DNA from 3 places in the Oceanobacillus sp. FSL K6-3682 genome. Region 2 is predicted to be linked to each of the others. Evidence: riboswitches for the same ligand, from Rfam matches in the RefSeq annotation. Region 2 holds a riboswitch; each other region holds the start of a gene.
What was found. Region 2 has a riboswitch for S-adenosylmethionine ahead of MHH51_RS10660 (methionine biosynthesis PLP-dependent protein). Riboswitches for the same ligand answer to the same signal wherever they lie in the genome.
Positions count from the first base shown of each region.

Region 1: another riboswitch for S-adenosylmethionine. It lies ahead of MHH51_RS03775 (homocysteine S-methyltransferase family protein); the one in region 2 lies ahead of MHH51_RS10660 (methionine biosynthesis PLP-dependent protein).
Region 3: another riboswitch for S-adenosylmethionine. It lies ahead of MHH51_RS09030 (5-methyltetrahydropteroyltriglutamate--homocysteine S-methyltransferase); the one in region 2 lies ahead of MHH51_RS10660 (methionine biosynthesis PLP-dependent protein).

Region 1 covers NZ_CP150263.1:729,975-734,263, forward strand. Annotated here, with positions in the region: partial or broken gene MHH51_RS03765 (IS1182 family transposase) at 1-1,133, opposite strand, end outside; gene MHH51_RS03770 (hypothetical protein) at 1,515-1,820, opposite strand; SAM riboswitch class I at 2,222-2,323, shown strand; gene MHH51_RS03775 (homocysteine S-methyltransferase family protein) at 2,445-3,497, shown strand; gene MHH51_RS03780 (cyclase family protein) at 3,520-4,272, shown strand.
Region 2 covers NZ_CP150263.1:2,135,758-2,140,046, reverse strand. Annotated here, with positions in the region: gene MHH51_RS10670 (NAD(P)/FAD-dependent oxidoreductase) at 1-436, opposite strand, end outside; gene MHH51_RS10665 (hypothetical protein) at 642-1,493, opposite strand; SAM riboswitch class I at 1,818-1,922, shown strand; gene MHH51_RS10660 (methionine biosynthesis PLP-dependent protein) at 2,001-3,107, shown strand; gene spx (transcriptional regulator Spx) at 3,357-3,764, opposite strand; gene dacB (D-alanyl-D-alanine carboxypeptidase/D-alanyl-D-alanine-endopeptidase) at 4,008-4,289, opposite strand, start outside.
Region 3 covers NZ_CP150263.1:1,781,884-1,786,172, forward strand. Annotated here, with positions in the region: gene MHH51_RS09015 (type 1 glutamine amidotransferase family protein) at 194-772, shown strand; gene MHH51_RS09020 (hypothetical protein) at 978-1,343, shown strand; gene MHH51_RS09025 (hypothetical protein) at 1,630-2,103, shown strand; SAM riboswitch class I at 2,218-2,320, shown strand; gene MHH51_RS09030 (5-methyltetrahydropteroyltriglutamate--homocysteine S-methyltransferase) at 2,416-3,531, shown strand; gene MHH51_RS09035 (GNAT family N-acetyltransferase) at 3,737-4,210, shown strand; gene MHH51_RS09040 (GNAT family N-acetyltransferase) at 4,250-4,289, shown strand, end outside.

The sequences.
Region 1 (4,289 bases), 1.4 Mb from region 2:
CTTGACCATTTGGACAAGTAAAGGCATCTATTTCGGCATCATAATCCCAGTTAGCGGTGTTAAAGGGATTATTTTTATATTTTTTCTTCTTCTCTTTGCGGTACATACTATAGGTAATCAAGGCAGTTCGTAACCGGTTCAGGGTGACATCTTCTATATTCTGTTCACTTCCATAAGCCGCATCAGCTACGAGGACATCAGGCAACGCAAAATAATCCTTTTCAATACGATCTAAAAAAGGAATCAGCGTTCGTGTATCGGTAGGGTTCGGAAAAATATCATAGGCTAATGCGTAACGTCCTTCTGTTGCCAATTGCACATTATAAGCAGCTTTCAACTGTCCGTTCTTCATATGGTCATCTTTCAATCGCATAAAGGTTGCGTCGTGATCCGTCTTGGAATAGCTGTTACGTTCTTCTAAAATCTCCAAGGCTTCTTCATATTTTTCTTGACGACAGATGAAATCGTGCACCTGTTTTAAGGCTTGTTTTGGCTGCTTTCGTTCCGAACGCAGGGCTTTTCGGTCTTGTGCTTTTTCAATCGATTCGATTTGTTTCGTATACGTTTGGACTGACTTATCCAAATTCGCTGCCATCTGTTGAAGTTCTTGCGTCGATAGAGCTTCCGGGTTTTCCCGGTTGATTTCTGGAATAATTTCTTTTTCCACTAATTCTTCATAGAGGGCATGGGACTTCTCTACAAGTTTCGTTTGATAACGCTCGATCGATTTTCGCCAGACAAAGGTGAATTTATTGGCATTGGCTTCAATTTTGGTCCCGTCAATAAAGATAGCCTCCGCATCGATCAACTCTTTTTCCACCAGCTGACAACGAAATTGGACGGTAACTCGGCTCATATCCTTGCGCAAGCCACATCATTCGCACACTATCTTTTAATAATGCTTCGATTTTTCGGCCAGAGAACACCGACTGGGTATAAGCACATAAAATAATTTTCATCATCATACGCGGGTGATAGGCGGGACAGCCTGTTTGACGGGTAAAACCGGTGAAAGCTTCTTCTGGAATCTGTTCGATAAATTCATGGATGGTATAAGCAATATCATTTTCTTGTAATTTCATCTCGAAATCTAATGGCAAAACGACTTGATTTACGTTATAATATTTAAACATAAGGATACCTCGATTCTGTTTTTGTAGTGGTACTTTAACTTTATCAGAAGGTATCCTTTTTTTGTACGTTTATTTCATTTTTTAATCAAATTAAAAAAGTGACTTCCTACTTAAAATCATAGTAGAAAGTCACTTTTTCTATTTTTACTGGCTTTTGTCCCAGCCTCTTTTTTGTATCATGGGATGAAAAACCTTTACCGTATAAATGGTTACAATTTATGATCTTGCTCTGAATATATCGGCAACTGCATGAAACACCTCAACACCTTGATAAGTGAATACAGACAATGCAGTCAATGAAAAGAATCCGATAACGATTAATCTAAAAATCATCATTTTATTAGCCTCCTCTTTTGATTTTATATTTTGCTCAAAAGAGGATTAAACAACGAAATTGGATTGATAGAAAACAGGGTTCAGCAGCTGTTTTGTACGGACAGCTCTGACAACTGTTGTAAATAAACATTGACTGCCCAATAAGAATAAGGTAATGACTAAAGCTGGATTTGTTATAAATGATTTATCCGGCTGATCGCTTCCGCTGCCCAATCCTAAGTCATGTGAAGCCTGATGGTCAACCAGTATATCCTGTTCGGCGAGAACGTAGCTGTGATGTGCGTCTATGAATAAGTGTGTCATTGGCAAACTGACAATCATTAAAGCGATAATCAAATATCTATTCAACATCTACGCCCCCCTTCCATATATTATATTTATAGATTTGAATTTTTTGAAGTGAAAAATTTAATTATACCAATATTGATAAGAAAATTCAATATGATTTATAATTTTTTTAAGAACTAATGTGTATTATATGCTTATTTTCCAAACGTGTCTATACTTTTTGAACAATTTATGAATTTTTTTGTATAAAAATAATATACCCCTTTTATTAATAAGGTTAAACATATACTTTGATCTAAATAGAAAACCGAATGTGTATGAAATGTGTCTATCCAGTATATGAAGTATTCAATAGAATAATTCAACGCAAGGGTAAAACCTGCTGAAATATTTTAAAAATTTCTTATTGACATGGAATTCGAATACATATATAGTTATTTACAACAAATAAATAGCAATACATTTTCTTATCCAGAGAGGTGGAGGGACTGGCCCTTTGAAGCCTCGGCAACAGACTTATAAAAGAACTGTGCCAATTCCAGTAGCATTTAGCTAGCAGATAAGAGGAGACATTGATGACGTACTCAAAAACCTCTTCTTACTGATAAGAAGAGGTTTTTTTCGATTCAATAACAGCTTATCGGCAGTTAAATAATACAAGTAAATAAGTTTAGGAGGAATTTAAAGATGACGAAAAGAAGTTTGGAAGAACGTTTAAAGCAGGGAACAGTAATTGCAGGGGAGGGATATTTATTTGAATTAGAGCGTAGAGGATACCTGCAGGCTGGATCTTTTGTGCCGGAGGTAGCACTGGATAATCCAGAGACATTAAAAGCAGTCTACCGTGATTACATGAAAGCAGGATCTGATGTGGTGCTGGCATTTACATATAACGCGCATCGTGAAAAAATGCGTATCATTGGTAAAGAAGATCTGCTGGAGCCTTTAAACAGAAATGCGATTAAATTAGCGAAGGAAGTGGCAAAAGAGCATCCGGTTGAAGAAGCTCTGGTTGCTGGAAATATCTCTAATACAAATATCTTTAATCCAGAGGATCAGGAATCAAAGGATAAAGTGAGAGCGATGTTTAATGAAATGGTTTCATGGTGTAAGGATGAAGATGTTGACTATATTAACGGGGAGACCTTTTACTATCATGAAGAAGCACTGATTGCTTTAGAGGAAATAAAAAAATATGATTTACCGGCAGTAATTACACTAGGATTAATGGGTGAAAATATTTTACGTGACGGTTACACAGTTGAAGAGTCATGTAAAATTTTAGAAGATAACGGAGCACTGGTTGTCGGAATGAACTGTTTCCGCGGACCGGATACCATGCAGCCATATTTAGAGAAAATCCGTGAAAGTGTGGATGGATATGTAGGAGCACTGCCAATTCCTTATCGGACAACAGAAGAAAATCCTACTTTCTTTAACCTGCCGGACGGAGGATGCAGCTGCCATTTACCGACAGAAACAACATTCCCGACTTCTCTGGACCCGCTTTATCATAATCGTTATGAACTGGCAGAATGGGCAAAAAAAGCCCATAGCACCGGTGTTAGTTATATTGGATTATGCTGTGGAGCTTCCCCGGCAATGCTGCGTGCTGTTGCAGAGGCTGTAGGAATAGAAACTATTAATTCGAAATATTCTCCAGATATGCATAAGCATTTCTTATTTGGAGAAGACGAAACGTTGCAGGAGCATATTACAGAATATAAAACAAAAGCTTAAAATATGTTTTTGGGGGTTGGTTATAGTGACGGTGATAAAAGAAAATGAATTATTGCAGGCATTAGAAATACTTAAATCCAAAAAATGGGTGGATTTAACACATACATTTGGTCCTGAATCTCCTCATTTTTCAGCATTTAAAGATGCTGAGTTTGAAACATTATATACACACGATGATGGGTTTTTGGCACAACAGTTCAGTTTTTCAGGACAATATGGCACGCATATTGATGCACCAATTCATTTTGTCCGTGATCAGCGCTTTTTAGAGGAATTGGAACTGAAAGAGGTTGTTCTTTCGCTAGTTGTAATTGATAAGTCAGAAGCAGCTTTGGAAAACCATGATTATATTTTGACAGTGGAAGATATTTTAGAATTTGAAGAGCTCCATGGGAAAATTGAAGAAGGTACTTTTGTAGCATTGCGGACAGATTGGAGTAAACGCTGGCCCGACAAAAAGGCTTTCGAGAATAAGGATGAACACGGAAATAATCACTTGCCCGGATGGGGGCTGGATGCTTTAAAATTCTTATTTGAGGAAAGGAAGATTAAAGCAGTAGGTCATGAAACATTTGATACCGATGCGGCAATTGATGCCCAGAAAAATGGCTCTTTAATCGGTGAGTATTATGTGCTGGAGCAGGATACCTTTCAGGTCGAGCTGTTAACAAATCTGGATCAATTGCCTGCAAAGGGAGCGGTGATTTTTAATATTAGTCCGAAACCTGAAAAAGCAAGCGGTTTTCCAGTCCGCGCCTTTGCAATTTTGCCATAATAAATAATAATATATGA
Region 2 (4,289 bases):
ATTGAGCAAACTGATATTCGATATGTTCAGCGATCAAACGGCTGGAATCTATGTCAGTAATCGCATATGCATGCTCTTCCATTCCTGGAATGCCAAATGTATTAGAAACAAACCCTAAAGCAAATACAAGATAATCATAAGCTACTTCGCTGTTTTCAAGAACAACACGTTTATCTTCGCGTTTCACTTCTGTTACTGTATCGTAAATTAGACGGACACGCTTAGGGTTAACAACATCTGTAAGCATAAAACGTGCCTGATTCGGGTTAATAGTACCCGCTGCAACCTCATGTAACCATGTACTTTCATAGTGATAATTATGTTTGTTAATTAAAACAATTTCAGCTTCTTCAGGAGACAGCTGTTGAGTTAAACGTCTTGTGGCAACTAATCCGGCATAGCCTGCACCAAGCACAACTACTTTTGGTTTACTCATAATTCATCTTCCTTCCTTTCTATCTTCCATAAATCAAATTTAATGTAATAACGAACTATCCATATAAATAGTTACTGCAATTAATATAATATCAAATTTTGTTGAAATAGGCTAATATTCATTGTAATTTCTTTAAAAAATCTCTTTTTGTCTTTTTTTGTTTTCGATTATATTCAGATTTAAAAAAAACATAGTATATAATTATTTACTCAGAGTAAACCGTTGCTACGCTCTTGTTGTCATCATCTTTAGATTCATCATTATCCGGTTCCTGATCAGAAGTATCTTCTGTATCTTCATTTACTTCTTCATTGTCCTCTTCATCTAAATCTTCTTCATCTTTTCCCGGCTCAGGTTCTTTACCTCCTGTGCCTTCTTCTTTGTCGCTATCTTTGTCTGGATTGTCCTCTGTATTTTCTGGTGGATTATTATTTTCTTTTACAGTATCTTCTGTATCTTCGGATTTAGAGCCACTAGAATCAGAAGGCTTTTTATTTTCATCAGAGTGTATCTTGCTGCCAGATGCTGATGAGCTTTGATAACGATCTGCTTCTGTTTTTTCCTTTGAATTATTCGCTTCACCACCGGCAGTGTTTCTTTCATTGGAATAATTATTACTTTGCTCTTTCTCTTCAGTTTGTGCTTGATTGCTTTCACCTTTTGTTATTTGGGAAGAAGGTTCTTCCTCAGAAGTTGAATAAGTTTCACTTTTCACTTCTGTTTCTTGTACTGCATAAGCTTCGTCCTGAATTTCTGTTTCTTGAGCCGTGTTTGTATCTTCCTGTACCTCTACTTCATCATCTTGAGAATTATGATGATTATTTAAATCGACAGTCTGATAAATTTGCTGATTATTTGATAACAATTTATTCTCCCATGAAGTTGTAAAAAGCTCTACACTTTCGCCAGTTTGTCCATTTGCAGCTTCTCCGACCCGGGTATTCAGCTCCATCTGGTATTGTGTGGAGCGATTTTCATTATAAATCCCGATACCGACGATAATGATACATCCTGTTAACATACAAATGTTAACCAATAATAGCTTTTTTTTACGCATATATCTTCTTCCTTTTTTAATATATTTTCATACTGTTGCTTTTTCACCCTTTTTATTTCAGACCTTCATAATCTTTTTAATTGAGTGTCTAATTTGCAATACATTATTCAAATAAATACTAACACTACTATTGTAATCTTCATCTCATACCTTTTCAAATACTTTTCGCGTTTTTTTGAATTCTTATTTCCTGCTCTTCATTATTCTATAGAGTAAAAGCTTGGTATGACTGAAGTCTGCTTTTGAATATTCTCCAAAATAAAACTTGATTTTTTTTCCTGGCTCTTGTACAGTAAACGTAATTATAAATGAATAAAATTTTAATTCTTATCCAGAGAGACGGAGGGACTGGCCCGATGATGTCTCAGCAACCAGCTTGTCATAGCAAGGTGCTAATTCCAGAAGGGTCTATCCCTTTAAAGATAAGAAGCGTATGATACGGATGTTATACCCTTCTTATTCCTAAAATAAGAAGGTTTTTTTATTTCTAAGGAGGCTGAATGAAAGATGAAAAAATTAGAAACTGCGTTAGTACAGCTAGGTAACAAAACAGATGAACGTACAGGAGCAATAAATCCGCCTATTTATATGTCAACAGCATATCAGCATCAAGGCATCGGTCATTCTACCGGTTATGATTATTCCCGTACCAAAAATCCAACAAGGTCCGTATTAGAGGATGGATTTGCAAAACTGGAAGAAGGGGATGCTTCTTTTGCCTGCAGTTCAGGGATGGCTGCTATTCAATTAATCCTCTCCTCCCTTTTTCGTCATGGCGATCATCTTATTGCAACAAAAGATATTTATGGTGGTACTTATCGAATTTTTGATCATTTTGAAAAAGCATATAATATTTCTGTAACCTATGATGAATGTCAAGATATCTCGAAAACAGAACGATGTATTAACGAAAATACGAAAGCGATATTTTTAGAGACGCCAACAAATCCTTTACTGCAAGAAGTAGATATTGAAAAATACTCAAAACTGGCAAAAAAACATAATTTGCTGCTAATTGTCGATAATACATTTTTGACCCCTTATCTGCAGCAGCCTATTACACTGGGTGCAGATATTGTTGTTCATAGCGCAACAAAATATATCGGCGGTCATAACGATGTACTGGCAGGTATTGTGGTTACAAAAAGTCCAGCTCTGTCTGAAAAAATATTTGAAATGCATAACGCTTCCGGCGCAACATTATCTGCATCAGACTGCTGGCTTCTTGTCAGAGGGTTAAAAACACTTGCACTTCGCATGCAGCGTCATGAGGAAAATGCACAGAAAGTTGCGGATTACTTGCAAAAGCATCCGGCAATCCGCCGGGTTTATTATCCTAATAAAGGCGGTATGCTTTCTTTTTGTTTAGCAGATGCCGATCAGGTAAGGTCCTTTTTAGCTAATCTAAACTTAATTGTATTTGCCGAAAGTCTGGGCGGTGTAGAAAGCTTTATTACCTATCCCACTACACAAACACACGCTGATATGCCGGAAGAAGAAAGAAACAGCCGGGGAATTGGTAATGATCTTCTTCGTTTCTCGGTGGGAATTGAAGATGCCGGGGATTTGATAGCAGATATTGAACAAGCATTGCAGGATGACGAAAAAAAATAAAAACAAAACTTTACTCAAAAAAGTCCCGGCTCTTCTCCCAGGAAATCGAGCTGACGATTTAATTACCCACAATGGCAAAGAGTGTTACATTGTGATAAAAATTTACAAAAATGAGGCAACCTCAATATGAGGCTGCCCCGTATTTTTCTTTATAAAGTAAACCTATTCTCTTTCATACTCTGTTCAAAGCTTTAAAACTTACGCAATTCCATAGTATATTCTGATATTTAAGGTTTATTTAAGGTTTATTTAACCTTTTATCAATCCTAAATCTACCTTCCATTGTAACCATTGAAGCTGCCGTGTTTTCCTAGGTAAAAATTGACGAATATCCTCCTCGTGATAACCGACCTGGAATCTCTTTTCATCAACCAGAATCGGACTTTTCAGCAGTCTCGGATACTTATGGATTAATTTTAGTAAGGTTTGTAAAGGAAGCTCCTCTACATTCAAATTTAGTTCTTTGTAAATTTTAGAACGGGTTGAAAGAATCTCATCCGTACCTTCTACAGTCATTTGTAAAATATTTTTCAATTCTTCAATAGTCAACGGTTGGTGTAAAATATTACGTTCTTTATATGCAATCCCATGTTTGCGAAACCATTGTCTCGCTTTTCTTGTAGATGAGCAAGATACTCCGTAAATATGCACTGTCATATCCATTCTCCTTATTATTTGACATATCCATTACAAGAATCAAAATGATAATGTTTGAAATGACAACTTTTTTTAGCTTTTTTCATTTCATTAATCTATCTTAGCTACAACTTTAGCATGGAAATGTGGTAAAACTATGGTAAGGCCATGAAAAAAACATAAAATGAAGCTTAATTTATATAAAGTATACAATTTTTCAAGCCGGTTATTTGCCTAAACCCCTGATTTATCAATACCTTTACCTTAAGACCAATTTTCTATTACAGCCAACAATGCTATTAATTCATCCTCCAGCTCTTTCCCTTTATCCTCATCTAACAAATGATTAAATAATACGGAAAAAATAAGCCGCTCTCCATTCACGTTTGTTAAGTAGCCGGAAAGTGTGCTGGTCCCTTCAATCGTTCCTGTTTTCGCCCGAACTTCTAATCCTTTCATCCGCTTCCGTAATGTACCGCCGACCATTTTATCTTCTTCTCCCGCTATCGGTAAACTCTTTAAAAATTCAGGGAACCAGTTTTCCTC
Region 3 (4,289 bases), 350 kb from region 2:
AATATCTGTTTAGAAAAGTTATCGTTGCCCAAATATTTATGTTTACTCTAGATTAAGGATTTTATAATATTTAATGGCGGAATATTCGAAATGATAAATATATTTTTACTGAGATAGATGAACAATGGAAGACAGTTGAATTAGCCATAATAAAAAAAGATAAAGTAAACTTATCAAAAAGGAGTGTAAACCTATGAAAAAAGAAATTTTGATTTTTCTGCCAGAGAATTATGCAGATTGGGAGGGATCTTATATTTGCTCCGAATTAAATAACCCGAAAACCGGATATGCTGTAAAAACATTATCCCTTAGCAAGAATCCGGTCAAATCAATGGGCGGATTTACTGTTATTCCAGACTACACAATCAATGAAATACCCGAAAATTTTCATATGCTTATTATGGTTGGAGGTACAACCTGGGCGAAACCGCAAAATGAAGTTGTTAAATCAGTAGTAGATATGTGCGTAGAAAAGAAAATCCCGGTTGCAGCAATATGTGATGCTTGCACATTCCTGGCAGACAAAGGATATTTAGACCATATCAAACATACCGGAAATTCAGCTGCTCATTTAATAAAAGGTGCCCCGGGTTACAAAGGCAAAGAGCATTTCATCGAAAAACAGGCCGTTTCAACAAAGGGATTTATTACCGCTAACGGAACAGCTGCAGTTGAGTTTGCGAGAGAAATTCTAAAATACTTTGAGATTATGGAGCAGGCTGAATTGAAAGAATGGTATCAAATGTTTAAAAAAGGGTTTTATACAAGTTGAGGTTGATCTGAAGGTTTTATTTTCAAAAGCAGGTTTTGGTCGCAACAGAGCAAGTATGTTCATTTTAAATTATTTATTAAAAGTCTTCTTTTCCTTTTTGATAGAAGCCTTTTTAATATAAAATTTCCAGGAGAGGGGATGAAAAAAAACAGCACATATTGTATAATAAAAATATCGTATTTAAGCGGTGAAGGAGCGATTTTGCATGAGTAAAGAAGTAAAAGTGACAAATGAAGCTTTAATGCTAGCTATAAAGGAATTAATACAAAAAGTAGATAATCTGGGTTCAAAAGTCACTTCACTGGAAGGGAAGGTAGATAATCTAGATTCAAGAGTTATTTCGCTGGAAGAAAAGGTTGACAAACTGGATCTAAGGGTCACTTCACTGGAAGAAAAAGTAGATAAACTGGATTCAAGGGTTATTTCATTAGAAGAAAAAGTAGACAGACTGGATTCAAGGGTTACTTCATTAGAAGAAAAGGTAGACAAAGTAGATTCTAAATTAGATGTTTTATCAACAGAATTATTATCTACCAGGGCAGACGTGAATATTTTGAAGAAAGCTAAGTGAACATATTTTCCAAATAAAGTAAATTTATTGTTTGATAGAATAATAAATAAATCATAGATTATTTCAAACCATTAGTGTATCTAATATTAGATAGTGCTGTGGTTTTTTGTTGTAGAACAATTAAAGAGTATTCCTGCATAATAATCCTGTAGTAGAGTAACGAACAACTGTATTGTACTTCATTTATGATACAATTGTAAGTAGCCTCATTTGGAACGATTAAAATATTTTTTTAGAAACTTATATATAGTAAAGGTTTATACAAAGGAAGGCGGTCCTATAAATTTTGAACAAGAAAAAAATAGACTATTCCAACCTTATTGCTAATCTGCTTCTTGCCGGCCTCGTAATTGTTAGTGCAGCAGTTATTGTGGCCATCCCCATTATGATAATATATGGCTTATCAAATATCTTAGCAGGCTGGAATCTTATTGAAATACGATTCTTTGATAATATTTTCATTAATATTCTTTATTTTGGCGGCTTGCTTTTTCTTTCTTATCTTGTAGGAATAATTTTTAATCTGTTATATCAGTTTATTCTTAAATTGGCAAAGATGAAAGAAACGAAGAAGGTAATGTTTCTGAGTTATATGGTGCAGCTGCTATGTAGTGTTATTTTTTATAAAAGCTTTATTGAGCCTCTATTTACGAGAATTAATATATCATGGGAAGGAACAGCCATTTTATTCTTCTGCTTGTATTTGTCTGCTTTTGTTATCAGCGAAGATTATAAAATTTTTTCTGATAAAAAAAGCTGACACTATCTTGATTTTAAATCAATTGCAGCAGGATCCCTATATTTTGGGATTACCCTTGACGAATCCAACGCTTCCATGTAAAGTAATCTGTAATTATTCGTATAATTCCATATATTCTTATCCAGAAAGGTGGAGGGACTGGCCCGTTGAAGCCTTAGCAGCAGACACTAATTTGTACTGTGCTAATTCCAGAAGCATTTTTGCTTGAAGATAAGAAGAGATTTTACTATACCAAACCTCTTCTATTTTCAGAAGGGGTTTTTTAATTGGATTATAGAATGAAGATAGCAGGTAGAGAGGAAGGGGTATTCGATGACAATATCAACAGAAACAAAAAATACACGAGCTCCGTTCAGAGCAGATCATGTAGGGAGCTTTCTCCGTCCCCAGCGTTTAAAGGAAGCTCGCGCGCAAAAAGCAAAAGGAGAAATCAGTCCTGAACAATTGCGGCAGATTGAAGATGAGGAAATTATCAAACTGGTAGAGCAGCAGAAGGAAGCCGGTCTTCAATCAGTGACAGATGGCGAGTTTCGCCGTGCCTGGTGGCATTTTGATTTTCTGGAAGGCTTAGATGGTGTAGAAGGTTACACCGCTGAACAAGGTTTACAGTTTACGGGAGTAGAAACCAAAAAGCGGGGTATTAAAGTAACAGGTAAAATTGGTTTCAGTGACCATTATATGCTTGAGCATTATAAATTTCTTCATGGTATTGCCGGAGATGCTGTTGCCAAATTTGCGATTCCAAGTCCGAATATGCTCTTTTTCCGGGCGGATTTTGAAAAGGGTATTTATGAAAGTGATGAAGCAATTATCGATGACCTGGTTACTGCTTATCAAGGAGCCATTCAGGCATTATATGATGAAGGCTGCCGCTACTTACAGCTGGATGATACTTCCTGGGCAACCTTTTTCTCAGAAAAGGGGAGAAACTCTTTGATTGAAAAAGGAAGAGATCCCGAGAAAACAGCGGAATTATGTGCAAGAGCAATTAATGAATCGATTGCAAACAGACCGGATGATATGCTGGTGACGATGCATATTTGCCGGGGAAATTTTCAGTCTACCTATATGTCAAGCGGCGGTTACGAAGCCATGTCAGAAACCATTTTTGGAGGTCTGCAGGTTGATGGACTTTTCCTGGAATTTGATGATGATCGTTCGGGCGGATTTGAACCGCTGCGTCATGTGAACCGCGATGATTTGTATATTGTGCTTGGGCTTATCACTTCTAAATTCAGTGAACTGGAAGATCCAGAGGCTGTTAAAGCAAGAATAGCAGAAGCTGCGGAATATGTACCGTTGAATCAGCTTTGTTTGAGCCCTCAATGCGGGTTTGCTTCCACAGAAGAAGGGAATTTGCTGACTGAGGCGCAGCAATGGGGAAAAATCCGCCATGTTGTTCAAATAGCAGAAGACGTGTGGAAATAAATTTTACTAGAAAAAGGGGATTTGGAGAGGGATCTTTCCGAGTCTCCTTTTTAATGTCATTCTACATATGTTTATAGCGGCGTTTATTTTAAACAGGGAAAGACATTAATATAATTTTTTGATATATTAGAAATGTACAATAAGAATATTCGGCTATTTTTATTCCTTTTTAAATGGATAATATAACTTAATAAGGTGGTATAAAATGGAGATACGCAGTTTAATAAGCTCTGATTATGATGTCTTGGCTCCAAGGATAAATGATTGGTGGGGCGGCCGTGATATGGCAGGTATGCTGCCTAAGTTATTTTTTAATCACTTTAAAAATACAAGCTTTGTTGCAGAAGAAGGTAGTGAAATTATAGGATTTGTAATCGGGTTCCTGTCCCAGGATGAGTTAGATGAAGCCTATATTCATTTTGTTGGTGTCCATCCGGATTACCGGAAGAAAAATATTGGAAAAGTCCTTTATGAAAAATTCTTCGCCAAGGTTAAAATGGCAAATCGAAGTGTCATCCGCTGCATCACTTCACCAGTAAATAAAACGTCAATTGCCTTTCATCAAAGAATGGGATTTGTTATTGAACATGGAGATAAAATAGTAGACGGGGTGTCTGTAAAGGCGAATTATGATGGATTGAATAATGATAGAGTTTTGTTTAAAAAAGATCTGATATAAGTCCTTGTAAAAATGCCTATATTAATTGGAGGAAATTAAATGATACGAAAACTGACAAAAGAGGATCATACAAAAGTAA